Linked DNA regions of Pseudovibrio sp. M1P-2-3. The protein of the gene in region 2 interacts with the protein of the main gene of each other region in a pairwise test. Links are inferred from orthologs where the notes say so. Each region holds a gene or a part of one and is shown on either strand. Other genes may lie near its edges.

Region 1 (6,949 bases), 1.6 Mb from region 2 along the record:
GAGGAGTTGTAGCCATAGGAAATTTTGATGGCGTACACCGAGGCCATAGAGCAGTTCTTGATCTCACCTTGCAAGAGGCGAAAAAGCAAGGTGTTCCAGCTCTGGCAATGACATTCGAACCTCATCCTCGGACATTTTTCAAACCAGATGCACCTGTCTTTCGCTTAACACCCGCTCATGCAAAAGCCGAAATATTACAGGCAGCAGGCCTCGACGGTGTTATTCAAATTCCATTCAACAAAGACTTTGCTGGAATGTCCGCTGAAAGTTTTGTCGAAGACATCTTGGTTGACAAGCTTGGCATTACACAAAGCATCACTGGCTATGATTTTCATTTTGGAAGACAGCGAAAGGGAACACCAAAATTCCTCAAAGCTGCTGGAAAAGCCAACGACTTTCATGTGACAATTGTTGGCGCTGAAAAAGATGAGGGGCAAGACGTTATCTCCTCCAGCCGTATACGCACAGCTTTAGCCGATGGCGACATAGCGTTGGCAAACGGCTTGCTTGGTTACCGTTTCTTCGTGGAAGCTACTGTTCAGCACGGAGAAAAACGTGGACGTGACCTCGGCTACCCCACCGCAAATCTGAAACTGGCTGACAACTGTATCTTGAAATACGGCATTTATGCTGTGAGAGTTATGGTGGATGGAAAACTCCAGGACGGCGTCGCCAGCTTTGGAAGCCGTCCAACATTCGACAATGGCGCCCCTCTTCTCGAAGTTCACCTCTTTAATTTTTCTGGGGACCTCTACGACAAAGAACTACAGGTTTTCATACTTGGCTTCATTCGCTCCGAATTAAAGTTCGATAGTGTGGAAGCGCTTATTGCTCAAATGGATCAGGACAGCGCTGAATCGCGGGCAATTATTGCCTCTGTTCAGCCTCTTTCTGATCTGGACAGAGCTCTCTAGGCATTCCACCCAAAAGAAAACACATCAGCTCCAGGCCCTTTAACCCGCAGGCATATAAATTTGCAGTTTATCATTCACTCCTCTTTATTCCCTGTGAAAGCGCTGCTAAAAGCATCTCCATGTTTTGTGTAGTGGACATTCCTTGCAGCTATTTGCACCAAAGCAGCTTGGCAGGGCACAAATCGCCAGTGACTTTTGGAAAAGTGGCAGCGCGAATTATTGGCCCGGCCTTCGGCTGAGGCGCCCTTTAGTGTGCGCCCCGAAGGACCGGGACCTTGCTTTAGCCCTTAAAGCTAAAACCCTGTTTCATACGTGCTTTTTATACTCAAGCACTGCAATTCCTAGATTTACGGCAACATTGCCTCTGACTTACCGGATATAATTATGACTGAGAGTGCGACCAGAGATTACTCCGAGACGCTCAATCTGCCAAAGACTGACTTTCCAATGCGGGCCGGCCTTCCTAAGAATGAGCCTAAAATCCTTGAGCGCTGGAAAGAGGAAAACCTTTTTAAACAGCTGCGGGAACAGGCTGCTGGTAAGCCAAAGTTTATCCTTCACGATGGCCCCCCCTATGCAAACGGTAATATCCATATTGGTCATGCATTGAACAAAGTCCTGAAGGACATCATCAACCGCTCCATGCAGATGCAGGGCTACAATGCCCATTATGTGCCGGGTTGGGATTGTCATGGGCTGCCCATCGAATGGAAAATTGAAGAGCAGTACCGTAAAAAAGGCAAAAATAAAGACGCTGTTCCGGTCAATGAATTCCGCCGAGAGTGCCGTGACTTTGCAGGCAAGTGGATTGATGTTCAAAAAGAAGAATTCAAGCGTCTAGGCATTGAGGGTGATTGGAGCAATCCATACCTCACTATGAACTATGACAGTGAAGCGATCATTGCCAAAGAACTGATGAAGTTTGCCAGTTCTGGCCAGCTGTATCGCGGTTCCAAGCCAGTCATGTGGTCCATCGTTGAAAAAACCGCTCTTGCCGAAGCAGAAGTCGAATACGAAGATCACGAGTCCCACGCCATTTGGGTCAAGTTCCCTGTTCTCACAGGCGACGAAGCTCTTGTTGGCAAGAATGTCGTTATCTGGACTACAACTCCTTGGACGATTCCCGCAAACCGTGCAATTTCGTTCTCTAATACCATTGGATATGGGCTCTATAAAGTTACACAGGCAGCTGACGACAATTGGATAAAGGTTGGAGAAGAAATTATCCTGGCACACGCTCTGGCCGAGAGTGTCTTTAAATCAGCACGTGTTGATGCCTTTGAAAAGGTTGCTGATGTCGATCCTTCCAAAATCGAATATTGCGCTCACCCATTCCGTGGCGCAGCCGAAGCAAATGGGTACTACGACTTCTTCGTTCCAATGCTTTCCGGTGAGCATGTAACGGAGGATGCAGGTACAGGTTTTGTGCACACTGCCCCCGGTCACGGTGCAGAAGACTTCCAAATGTTTCTAGACAATCGTGAAGCCTTTAAAAAGGCCGGTACGGAACAAGTGCCTTTGACCGTTCAGGAAGACGGGGCTTACTACCCGCATGTGCCTTTGTTTGAAGGAAAATACATTCTGGACCGTAAAGGCAAAGACGGATCAACCAACAAAGCTGTTATAGAAAAGCTGAATGAAGTTGGTTCCCTTATTGCGCGGGCTAGAATCAAACACTCTTACCCGCACTCCTGGCGCTCCAAAGCTCCACTGATTTTCCGCAATACTCCGCAGTGGTTTGTCTACATGGATAAAGAGCTTTCCCAAGAAGCTCAAAAGGACACACTGCGCGGGCGAGCTCTCAAAGCAATTTCAGAAACCCGCTTTGTTCCCGCCTCCGGTCAGAACCGCATCAATAACATGATCGAATCACGTCCTGACTGGGTTCTTTCCCGCCAGCGTGCGTGGGGTGTGCCCATCTCCATTTTCGTCAATAAGGAAAGCGGAGAGGTATTGATTGACGACGCTGTCAACGACCGCATAGTTGAAGCTTTCACCAATGAAGGGGCCGACGCGTGGTTTGAAGACGGTGCTACACAGCGTTTCCTAGGAGAAGCCTACAAGGCTGAAGACTTCGAGAAAGTTGATGACATTCTCGACGTATGGTTTGATTCAGGCACAACACACGCGTTTTGTCTGGAAACTCGCGAAGAACTGTCTCCCAAGCGTAAGGGTATCGGCGGAGATGATTACGTTCTTTACCTTGAAGGTACAGACCAACACCGCGGCTGGTTCCACTCTTCCCTTTTGGAGAGTTGTGGCACGCGTGGCCACGCCCCATACGATGCTGTTGTAACCCATGGCTTTACCATGGACGAGCATGGCCGCAAGATGTCAAAGTCTCTGGGCAACACCGTAGCTCCGCAAGATATCATCAAGCAGTATGGTGCGGATATTCTACGCCTATGGGTTGGGTCCGTTGATTACCTTGACGACCAGCGCATTGGGCCAGAAATTATCAAGACTAACGTAGATGCGTATCGCAAACTGCGTAATACTTTGCGCTTCATGCTTGGAGCTCTGGGCCATTACAAAGGTGAAGAGATTGCTCTTGAAGACATGCCTGAGCTGGAACAGCTCATGCTGCATCGCCTGTCAGAGCTGGATGAAGTTGTTCGTGCAGCTTACAGCTCATTCGACTTCAGGAAAATCTTCTCCACCTTGTTCAACTTCATGACCGTTGAGCTGTCGGCTTTCTACTTCGATGTAAGAAAAGACGCTCTTTACTGTGACCCTCAGTCTTCTGTGAAACGTAAAGCAAGCCTTTATGTGATTGACCAGCTGTTCCGTCATTTGGTCACATGGCTCGCCCCTATCCTGCCATTCTCATCTGAAGAGTGCTGGACATATCGCAATGGCAAGGATAGCCAGTCCGTTCATCTGGAACAGTTTGCTGTTATTCCTGAAAACTGGAAAAACAATGAGCTTGCCCAGAAGTGGGAAAAAATTCGCAGTGTTCGCCGCGTCATCACAGGCGCTTTGGAAATCGAACGCCGGGAAAAGCGAATTGGTTCCTCTTTGGAAGCACATCCAACCGTGTATATCACCAATCAGGACTTGCTGGGTGCTCTTGAAGGGTTGGATTTGGCGGAAATTGCCATCACCAGCCAGATTGCAATTAGTACAGAAGCATCCCCTAATGGTGCCTTTACTCTGGATGAGATTGAAGGCGTGGGCGTCATTCCTGCCCTTGCAGAAGGGCAAAAGTGCGCACGCTCATGGAAGATTCTCCCTGAGGTTGGTAGTGATCCAGAATATCCGGATATTACTTTGCGTGATGCAGCAGCAATGCGGGAACTGGAAAGCGCAGCAAAATAGCTGCGCACTTTCCCACTATTCTGTGCAACAAAGGGAACAGAATGAAAAGCCAATGGACTTGGGGGCGTTATAGCCCCCTTATTGCACTCATCGCCACTATCGGTGCAGCGTTAGACCAGCTGGCGAAGATCTGGGTAGTCCATATCTATGATATGGCAAACAATGTCTTCATTTCCGTGCTGCCAGTATTGGATATTGTTCTGGTCTGGAATCGCGGTGTTTCCTACGGACTTTTCCAGCAAGATCACCCAATTGGACGATGGGCCCTCGCAGTTTTCACCGTTCTGGCTGCAATTGCCATCTGGGTTTGGGGTGTACGAAGCTCCAGCAAACCTTTATCCATATATCTTGGACTAATACTCGCTGGGGCTATCGGAAACGGTATTGATCGTATCTACTACGGGCAAGTGGTGGATTATCTATATTTCCACGTGAACAGCTTTTCATGGTATGTTTTCAACCTTGCCGACGTTTGGATCGTTCTTGGCGCAGCCGGTCTGTTCTGGGACAGTTTATTTTCAAAGAAAAAGAAGAAAACTTAACCTTATTGCTGCCTCAAACGTCAGTATGTAGGGGATTGGGAACTTTTCTAAACACGATTTTGCCAATTGGTGCCTAGTGGTGCTGCGAATCCCAAGGTATGCTAACCAAAACAGTGTTACTTAATTCTAAGGCAAGCTATAAGGTTATTCGTTAAGTGCTGTGCCTCTGCTGCAATTTGCAAAACAAGGAAGTTTAAAGTGCGTAGTCGGATTGGAACTCTTTTGCTGAAAACATCAGCTGCAACAACACTCTGCCTTGCTGTAGCAGGATGTGTAAGCGGAACTGATGGTTTTTCGGATGGTACCGAGAAAACAAAAGCAGAAGGAGACCTGATCGGCTCTGTTCTGACAGTTATTGGCGCTAAAGCCTCCAAAGGCGAGCCTATTAGCTACACCGAACGTGCTCCACTGGTTATGCCATCTGATAGAAAACGCTTACCAACTCCCGATGAGCGCGCTGTTGCTGACCTTGCTGCCAACTGGCCCAAGGACACACGCGATCAGGAAATGGCAGAACTGCGTGAGTTCTTTAAAACAGAAGACGGCAAGCCTCTTACAGCGGCTCAAATGGCCGCAGCACATGAGCTGACAAAGAACCTTCCTAAGCAGCAGAGAAACCGGATCCGCGAGCTTCAAGATGAGCGCATCATGGACGGCAAACCGCTGACACCACGCGAACTCCAGCAAATGAGCCGCGACTTCAAAGCAGCAAAAGCCAAAATTGCTGATGACAAAACGGCATTGTGTGAGCTGACCTCCGATAACGAGGTAGATCTGGCAACTTGTAAGTTGGAGCGCCGCTACCTGACACAGCCTCCACAGGCCTACAACATTCCAGCAGCCGGATATACTGTGAGCGTTTCTCCAGAAGACGACGAGGAAGAGTTCAAGAAAAAACGGAACACCGCTGCAGTTGACGATGGTGCACGGATTGATCTTGAAACAGGCATCCCCCGTTAAACCTTGGGAACTGTTATTTAAAAGTTAGAAGGCTCAAGAATACCAAGCGCGGCACCTACCGCGCTTTTTTCATTTCTACTTCACTATGTGACAAATAATTCATAGTGATCTCATCATTTGATGCCATATAGATAAAGCCCACCTCAACAAAGGATAGTACCGCGTGCGAGCAGCATCTCTTGTAAAAGCTTTGGCATTGGGCCTTTTTCTCAGCTCCCCCGCCTTTGCACTGGAAAAGCCCCCTAGCCCTTCAGAAAATAAGGCTTTCAAACAAATCCAGATTGGTGGAGAGGTTGAAACGAAAACTCTGGACAACGGCATGCAGGTGGTGGTGATTCCCGACCACAGATCCCCTGTGGTTACCCACATGGTCTGGTATAAAGTGGGCGCTGCGGATGAAAAGCCCGGAAAGTCCGGAATAGCCCATTTTCTTGAACACCTTATGTTCAAAGGCACCACAAATACACCAGAAGGAGAGTTCTCCCAAAAGGTATCTCAGGTTGGCGGTCAGGAAAACGCTTTCACATCCTCAGACTATACAGCCTACTATCAGCAGGTTGCCAAAGAACACCTCCCAATGGTTATGCGCTATGAAGCCGACCGAATGGAAAACCTTGTTCTAACAGACAAGCAAGTTCTTCCTGAACGTGATGTGGTGCTTGAAGAACGTGCCATGCGCATTGACAACAGCGCGGCCGCTCAATTGGCCGAAACCTTTAACCAGATGATATTCACAAATCACCCCTATGGTACGCCTGTTGTCGGCTGGGAGGGCGAGATTGCGAACCTCAACAAAGAGGACGCCATCGAGTTTTACAATACCTACTATACACCCAATAATGCTGTACTGGTGGTTGCCGGTGATGTGACGATGGATGAGGTGGCCCCGCTTGCCAAAGCCACCTATGGAAAACTGGAACGCCGCGCTGAGCCAGGGGAACGTATTCGTCCGGAAATCCAAAATGTTCGGGGTGAGCGGGAAGTTACTCTCCTTGATCAGCGGGTCGCGCAACCCTCCCTACAGATGGGCTGGGTTGTTCCCAGTTACACGACTGCCGATAACCGTGAAGCAGAAGCTCTAGACATTTTCGCAGACATTCTTGGTGGCGGCACAAACTCGCGCCTGTACAAGCGGTTGGTTGTTGAAGAGAAACTGGCAACAAGCGCAGGCAGTTGGTACAACTCAACTGCGGTTGACGACAGCCAGCTCAAGGT
Region 2 (7,911 bases):
GTCTAGGCACTGAACAAAGGGCGCGGTGAATGTTTCGCTGCGCCCGTTCATTTGCCACGCTCCCCCCAGCTCTCCCATAGTAACAATGGCACCTTGAAGGTTATAGGTTCTCACCAGCTCATCAGCGGCACGTCTGGCCTCATCCAGTGTCTTTGGAACCGTGCCCAGTAAACTTCCCGCTTCATGGGCATTTGGCGTTAATATATCAAAGCTCGCCAGCTGCTGGGGTGTCCATGCCGGATTGGGGGCAGGGGCCGGATCCATGATTACCAGCGCTCCCCCCTTGCGTGCCATGCTGGCCGCTTTCATGGAAACCGAGATGCTGACTTCGTTTTGCAACAGCAAAACATCGCACTGTGTCAGTATTTTCTCAAAGGGGGCCAGATGAGCCGCTTTCAAAGCTCCATTTGCGCCGCTGGCAATACGGATAAGATTGTCGCCCTCAGGTCCCACATCGATAAACGCAAGGCCGGTCGAGTATTCCTCGAGTTCTGTCAGGCGCACTGATACGCCAAGCTTTTCCAGATCCTGCTTTGCGTTTGCGCCAAAGCTATCAGTGCCGATACCGCCGATAAACTCTGTTCTGGCTCCAAGCCGGGCAGCGGCAGCCGCCTGATTGGCACCTTTCCCACCCAAAGTAATAGAGGTCTGGCGAACGGCAATTGTTTCACCCACATTAGGCCAGCGGTCCAGATAACTGAACAGGTCTACATTAATGCTTCCGACAACAGCTATGGTGTTCAAAACGCTACTCCACTCACTAGAATTATATTTGCATAGGGAGTTGCTTCCCCAGAGCGTATGATCGCCCTTGCTTTTGAAGTGCGTGTTTTGAAGTGCTCATGGGATATACGCTTTTCCGTAATGCCTTTGTCTTGTTGTTGCTCACGCCATATGGAAAGTTCTAAATCGATCAAACCCGATAGCTCGGGGCTTGCTTCATCTGCCCAAATGGCCTGTTCAATTATTAACTCTGAACGCAAAGTTCTGATAATTTCCGCAAAGCGGGGCACACCGTATGTGAGGGCTAGATCAATAACCGGAACGTTTGCCGGTGCCGGCAGGCCTGCATCGGCAATGACAATTTCATCCAAGTGCCCCAGCGAGGCAACAAGGGAGCTGACTTCTTTGTTTATGAGGGGGGTACGCTTCATTTTGCTGCGAACTTTGCACGGTAGTAATCCAGAACCACAGCGAAGATGATGACAACACCTGTAATCATTTGCCGCATGAAATCGCTCAAGCCAATGAGGATAAGGCCATTTGCCAAGACGCCGATAATAAAGGCACCAAGCAGTGTGCCGATAATGGAGCCGCGTCCGCCGCTCAGGCTTGTGCCGCCGATGATCACCGCAGCGATGGCATTGAGTTCAAATCCGATCCCAGCAATGGGGCTGGAGATACTCAGCCTTGCCATATAAACGACAGCCGCAATGCCAGCGGTTAATCCGCAAATGGTGAAGGCGGCAATCTTGTAGCGATTAACTGAGTGGCCAGCCAGCCGCACCGCCTCTTCGTTGTTGCCAATACCATAGATCAGGCGGCCAAATACGGTGAAGTTCAAAACGAACCAAGCAATAAACACCAGCAGCAGCGCAACCAGAAATACCACCGGAATGCCGTAGATGAGGGCGGAGCCGAACTCTTCAAAGGCAAACGGGAAGGAATAGATGGTTTGTGCGCCCGATACCTGCAGCGCGCCGCCACGGGCAATATTCAGCATGCCCAAGGTGATGATAAAGGAGGGCACTGACCAGTAGGCACTTATGGCGCCGTTCACAAAACCGCAAAGCACGCCCGCCATTGTTGCTGCAACCACTGCTAGGGCAATGGCCTCAGGCGCTCCAATGCCGGGCAAAGTGATCGCCTTTCCGGCAATCACGGCTGCAAATGCCATGACCGAGCCAACGGACAGGTCGATCCCGCCAATTAAGATTACAAAGGTCATTCCAACCGCAAGAATGAGGTTGATGGTAATCTGTGTCAGAATATTCGTTATGTTGTTGGCACTTAAGAAGTGTTCGCTAATCAGGGAAAAGAACACAATCATTGCCAGCAGGGCCAGCCCAATACCTGCTTTGTGCAGGACAGTTTGGACTGAGAGACCGAGGGAGGGAAAGGAACTTTCGGAAAGAGTTTTTGTTGTCATGTGCGCTGTTCCTCAGCTGAAGTGCTGTGTCCATATGCTAGTTTTAAAATGTTCTGTTCGCTGTAATCATCTGGAAGGAGCTCGCCCTGTATCTGGTGTTCAGACAAAACCAGAATGCGATCGGCCAGTGTCATGAGTTCGGGAATTTCCGAGGAGACAACAAGAAGGGACATGCCTTCTTCAGCCAAGCCTTTTAAGAGCGTATAGATTTCGGCCTTTGCGCCCACATCCACCCCGCGCGTGGGTTCGTCAAGCAGCAGGACCTGCGGCTTACCTGCAAGCCATTTTGCCAATACAACTTTTTGCTGGTTACCGCCGGACAGGCTGGAAGCGGGATCGCCCAGTTTGCCATACTTCAGTTTCAGCCGTTCAGATGAGCGCGTTGCCTGCCGGTTTTCTTTTGAGAAGTTAAGAATGCCAGTTTGGGAAACCTTGCCCAAATTAACCAGCGAGACGTTTGCCGCGATCGGCATATCCAGAATGAGGCCTTCGTCTTTCCTGTCCTCGGTGACAAAACCAATTGCGGCGGCAATGGCATCGCGTGGACCTTTAATATGCAGGGGAACTCCGTCCCGATATATTTTCCCGCTCTGAAGCCGATCTAAACCAAACAGCCCTCGCAAAATCTCGGTTCTGCCAGAGCCCACCAGACCCGCAATTCCCAGAATTTCTCCCTTTTTCAATTGAAAGGAGAGACCCGTGCCGCTTTTGTTTGCCTGCGTGCAAAGGTTCTCAACCTCAAGAGCATTCACCTCAGCGTATTGTGTGAAGTTTCGGTGAGTGGTGGTCTGCTGCACCTGTCGCCCAACCATTTTCTCGATTATTGCAACGGGTGTTGTGTCTGCGACGTCAACTGTGCAAACGGTTTTCCCGTTGCGAAAAACAGTGATGCGATCACAGATGGTAAAAACTTCATTCAAGTGGTGCGATACGAAAACGACTGTCACGCCTTTGGCTTTAATTGCTGAGACGATTTCGAACAAACGACCCGTTTCCCGTTCAGTGAGGGTGGCCGTTGGTTCATCCAATATGAGAATTTTGCTCTCAGACTGGAGCGCTCTGGCGATTTCTACAAGCTGGCGATGGGCAATGCCGAGGCTGCTAACAGGCTGCGTGACATCAATATTACTCAAGCCAATTGCATCAAGTGCCGTGCGGGCCCTTTTCTTGAGCTCGCTGCGATTAAGCAAACCAAGTTTTGTTTTTGGCAGCTGTTCTATGGATATGTTTTCAGCAATGCTCAAATGGTCAAGCAAGTTGAACTCTTGATGGACAACCTGAACTCCTGAGCTTTTTGCTGTGCTCGGGCCTTCGGGCCGGTAGTCCCTGCCATCCAGTGAAATTGCTCCCAAATCATGAGGAAAGACCCCTGAGAGGACTTTAATCAAGGTCGACTTTCCTGCTCCGTTTTCACCAACAAGGGCGTGAACTTCCCCCTGCCGCAATGAAAAATCGACCCCGTCGAGGGCTTTCACGCCTCCAAAGTGTTTTTTTACGCCTTTAACACTTAGAAGAGAGGCTGCAGTCTCATTGCCAAGGGGAGCGGTTTGTGGGGCGCCTGTCATTATGCTTCCGTTTGTCTATATAGGAACCGTGGTGGGCTGCCTCCGCACTTGGCAAAGCACATGCGGAGGCTCTTGAAGCAGTTTTTATTGCGCAACAACCAGAGAAATCGGTGTTTTAACCCAGCCTTTGAGCGGCTCGCCCCCTTGGACAACTTCCAGTGCCAGATCAATGGCATTTGCGGCCATATCTGTTCCGAACTGGTCAACAGTTGCCAGCATTTGTCCGTCATTGATCATCGGAGTGACTGCAGGGATATTGTCAAAGCCAACCACGAGAATGTCTTCTCTTCCGGCACTTTCAATGGCTTTTACCACGCCAAGCGCCATGGAATCGTTTGCAGCCATTACGCCTTGAATGTCTGGGTGAGCCGTGAGCATATTTGAAAAGACGGAATTGGCTTCCTCGGTTTCCCAGTGGGCGGTGCGGCTATCGAGCAGGTTCAGCTCATAGGTGGCCACAGAATCTTCAAAGCCCAGACGGCGCTGGTTAGCATTGTCAGCACCAGGGTTGCCTTCGATAATGACAACCTTACCACCCTTGCCGAGCGTTTTACCAAGAGCATCACCGGCAAGTTTTGCCCCGCCTCTGTTATCGGGGCCCACAAATGCCAGCTCGACACCCTGTTGTTTCTTTGCCTCAGCATCCAGTGCAACGTCAAAGTTAACAACCACGATACCGGCTTTCATGGCTTTTTTAAGCGGGCGCACCATGGCACGAGAGTCAGCAGGGGCCACAACGATTGCGTCAACACCTTGGGTAATGAAATTCTCCACGGCATTAATCTGGGATTCAAAATCAGTCTCGTTCTGCATGCCCACCGCAAGCAGCTCATAGTCGCCGCGCTTTGCCTGATGCTCTTTCGCGCCTACCATCATATTTTGGAAAAATTCATTGGCCAAAGACTTCATGATCAGGCCAACACGTGGCTTTTCATCGGCTAAGGCTGTGCCACCGAGCAGTGTAAGACCAGTTACCGCAGTAGCTGCAAACTTGAGCAAACCCATAGTAAATCTCCCTATTATAGATTCGAATGCAATCTCCCGAATTTGCGCAAACGAATCGTCGTTATATGAGCACTCAAGTTTTTTGAGGTCAATATGAAACGTTTCATTTATTTGAATGCTTTCATATTTTATGTTGATTTCCAGATTCTGACTGCGAAGCATAAAGGGCGCGCGCGGTAAACTTGTCGAAAGACCCAGCTGCTTGTACCAGCAGTGATAACGCACAATCGATAGTTTGTGGTCTGGATACCGGATCGGCGCTTCATCTGTCCGGTGTGACCTAAGGCGGGCTGATCTCGCCGCACATTCCGCCGTCATCCCATCAAATGAGTCGGGATTCAAGCATACCCATAGGTTTGCAATAATGCGGATAGGTATTCGTTGGTGCTCTGAGGAAACACATGTGTGATGTGCACAAGGGAGGCAGTAACCAAGGCGCTACAACAGAACTGACTGGTAAGTGCCCCCGCTATTTAAATATGAAGCGGGGACTTGAAGCACTTATATAAGCTGGTTTGTAGAGGTAAAGGCTAGGAAGCTTGTTCGAATGCGTGAGCGAGCCGGACAAAGCCTTCCACATCAATCTCCTCGGCTCGGGCTGTCGGCTTTATTCCTGCTGAAGTGATAATGGCCTCCGCATCGGGGTTTAACGCCTTCAAGCTTGCCCGCAACATTTTCCTTCGCTGCCCAAAGGCGGCCCCTGTTATTTTCTCCAGGGACCTTATAGGGCAGCTGAGAGGCTCTTCCCGTGGAAGCAGCTGGACAACTGCCGATGTTACTTTAGGGGGAGGGGTGAAAGCTTTGGGGTTCAGGTCAAACAGGATGTCCGTGTGGCATCTCCAGTTGGCAAGAACTCCCAGCCGCCCATAGGCCTTGGAGCCGGGACTTGCCACGATACGTTCACCCACTTCTTTTTGGAACATGAGTGTGAGTGAGGACCAAAACGGAGGCCACTGATCCATAGTCAACCAGCTCAATAGCAACTGGGTTCCCACATTGTAGGGAAGGTTCGCGACAATTTTGATAGGCCCGTCCGCCAGCTCGGCAGGGTTATACTTAAGCGCATCTCCCTCAATTACTTTCAAGCGGCCATCATAATGATCGCTTATCTGCTGGAGAGCAGGAAGACAACGAGTATCTTTTTCAATTGCGATAACCTGTTTGGCTCCTTCTGCCAGAAGTGCTCTGGTCAGTCCGCCGGGGCCAGGGCCCACCTCGATAACTGTCGTATCTTCCAAAGGACCGGAAGAGCGCGCGATGCGGCTTGTCAGGTTCAGGTCCAGTAGGAAATTTTGGCCAAGCGATTTACGCGCATTAAGGCCATGCTCCTCGATTACCTCTCGAAGCGGTGGAAGACTATCAATTTGAGACATTAAACGAGCTCTGGTTCGGCAAGGGCCACAGCAAGACGCATGGCAGCAGATAGACTACCCGCTGAAGCTTTTCCCGTGCCTGCCAGCGAAAAGGCTGTTCCATGGTCAGGGGAGGTGCGTACAAACGGAAGTCCAAGGGTTACATTTACAGTTTCGTCAAAGGCGATCGTCTTGACGGGGATTAGCGCCTGATCGTGATAGGCGGCTAGAACCACATCATAGCTGTTTCGTGCACCCGGGTGGAAGATGGTATCTGCCGGATGCGGGCCGCTCGCCTCTATACCTTCTTCTTGAAGTTTTTTAATGGCAGGAAGGATTACGTCCCGGTCTTCTAGGCCCATTGTCCCATTTTCACCGGCATGAGGGTTAAGGCCGCAGATTGCAAGTCTGGGACTGGCAAGCCCAAAGCGTGCTTTCATGTCCCGGTGGACAATTCTGGCTTTCTCAATGATGAGATCTTCCGTTAAAGTCGCCGGAACCTCTTGAAGGGGGATGTGAACTGTTAAAGGAACAGTCATCAGCTGCGGACCGGCAAGCAACATCACGGGGGTGGGTTCCACGCCATCCATGTCTGTTGCAAGTGAGGCAAGATACTCGGTATGCCCGGGGTGTTTGAACCCGGCTGAATACAAAGAGGATTTACAGATCGGGTTGGTTACGACCGCATCCGCACGGTTTGTCTGCACATGCTGCACAGCAGTGGCAATGGATTCCAGAACCAGCGCCGCATTTGTTGAAGACGGAACCCCGCAAGAGGCGCTCACAGAACCACTGAGAGGAACCACAGGCAGGTGTGTGTCAAAGGCAAAACGTGCGTTTTCCGGCGTGGTTTCCTTTATCTTCATGGGCAAGCCCAGCAGTTTTATGCGCTCTTGGATAAAGGCGGGATCAGCTATCAGGTAGAAGCAAGGAATATCCCGTTTATATCGCTCCTGCCATGCAAGGAGTGTAATATCGGGCCCGATACCCGAAGGGTCTCCCATTGTCACGGCAAGAGCTTTTTTGGCACGTCTCATATATTTATATAGCCTGACTAGCGTTCTTCGATAATTGCATTGGAGCGTAGATCCCGCAGGTAACGGCGCGACAGTTGCTGCCCTTCGCGGTTGCGAAGCTCGCCTTCCATCTCTGCGCGGGCCACAGCATCGGTCTGAATCCGGCTCTTGTCACAAAGGGCGAGCATTGCAAATCCGCTTGGGCTTTTCTTCGCAGGTGTCAGACGGCCAACGGAAATCTTTTCAAGCTCTTTTAATGTGGAGGGCTGCAATTCATTTTCCAGTTTACGACCCACCGGCTTTACAACAACTTCCTTCAGGCCGTTGGCAATGCGCAGTCCCTCTCTACAGGAGGTGAAACGGCTCCGCAGTTTTTGAATTTCTTTTTGTCGGCTCCGCTTGTAAGAAGCGCTGGCATTACCGGGAACCACAAAAATAATCTGCTGGAGATCATATTCGATAGCCGTATTGCTGGCGCCCTTTTGTGAGCCTTGAAGTGCAGCAATCACATCAGATTCGTTGATACGGACCGTGGCACGAAAACGGCGCATGACAATATCCTGCCAAGAGATTTCGGCGCGCAGTCTGTCCTTAAGGGTCTTGGAATTTACACCGCTCTGACCAAGGGCCTGCCTGAACTGGCTGGGTGATAACTTCACACGCCGCGCAATTGAAGCAAATGCTTCATCCACCTGCTTGTCGGTGACTTTAATGCCAATACGATCAGCTTCCTGAAGTTTCAGCGCTTCTTCGATCAGCTCTTCACGCGCCCTTCGATTGGCTACCGATTTTGGAGCGCGGGTTGTCAGCGTTATAAGCTTGGA

What was found.
Region 1: the proteins of P6574_RS08590 (region 2) and ileS interact in binary tests that used the Escherichia coli proteins (3 or more experiments, as listed by UniProt). The link is inferred for Pseudovibrio sp. M1P-2-3 from one-to-one orthologs.

What each region holds. Positions count from the first base shown.
Region 1 is NZ_JARRCW010000001.1:3,479,491-3,486,439, forward strand. The notes cover bases 948-4,432. They hold ileS (isoleucine--tRNA ligase), read left to right. Parts: upstream 948-1,298; coding sequence 1,299-4,232; downstream 4,233-4,432. Other genes in these bases: lspA (signal peptidase II), read left to right, coding at 4,274-4,432. Outside these bases: P6574_RS15245 (bifunctional riboflavin kinase/FAD synthetase), read left to right, coding at 1-914; more of lspA, read left to right, coding at 4,433-4,774; P6574_RS15260 (hypothetical protein), read left to right, coding at 4,973-5,734; P6574_RS15265 (M16 family metallopeptidase), read left to right, coding at 5,898-6,949. UniProt on the Escherichia coli protein: Catalyzes the attachment of isoleucine to tRNA(Ile). As IleRS can inadvertently accommodate and process structurally similar amino acids such as valine, to avoid such errors it has two additional distinct tRNA(Ile)-dependent editing activities.
Region 2 is NZ_JARRCW010000001.1:1,887,843-1,895,753, forward strand. The notes cover bases 2,760-5,574. They hold P6574_RS08590 (sugar ABC transporter substrate-binding protein), read right to left. Parts: upstream 4,720-5,574; coding sequence 3,799-4,719; downstream 2,760-3,798. Other genes in these bases: P6574_RS08585 (sugar ABC transporter ATP-binding protein), read right to left, coding at 2,760-3,714; rsmA (16S rRNA (adenine(1518)-N(6)/adenine(1519)-N(6))-dimethyltransferase RsmA), read right to left, coding at 5,250-5,574. Outside these bases: P6574_RS08570 (ribokinase), read right to left, coding at 1-744; rbsD (D-ribose pyranase), read right to left, coding at 741-1,154; P6574_RS08580 (ABC transporter permease), read right to left, coding at 1,151-2,149; more of P6574_RS08585, read right to left, coding at 2,146-2,759; more of rsmA, read right to left, coding at 5,575-6,092; 4-hydroxythreonine-4-phosphate dehydrogenase PdxA, read right to left, coding at 6,092-7,108; P6574_RS08605 (SurA N-terminal domain-containing protein), read right to left, coding at 7,126-7,911. UniProt on the Escherichia coli protein: Part of the ABC transporter complex RbsABC involved in ribose import. Binds ribose. Also serves as the primary chemoreceptor for chemotaxis.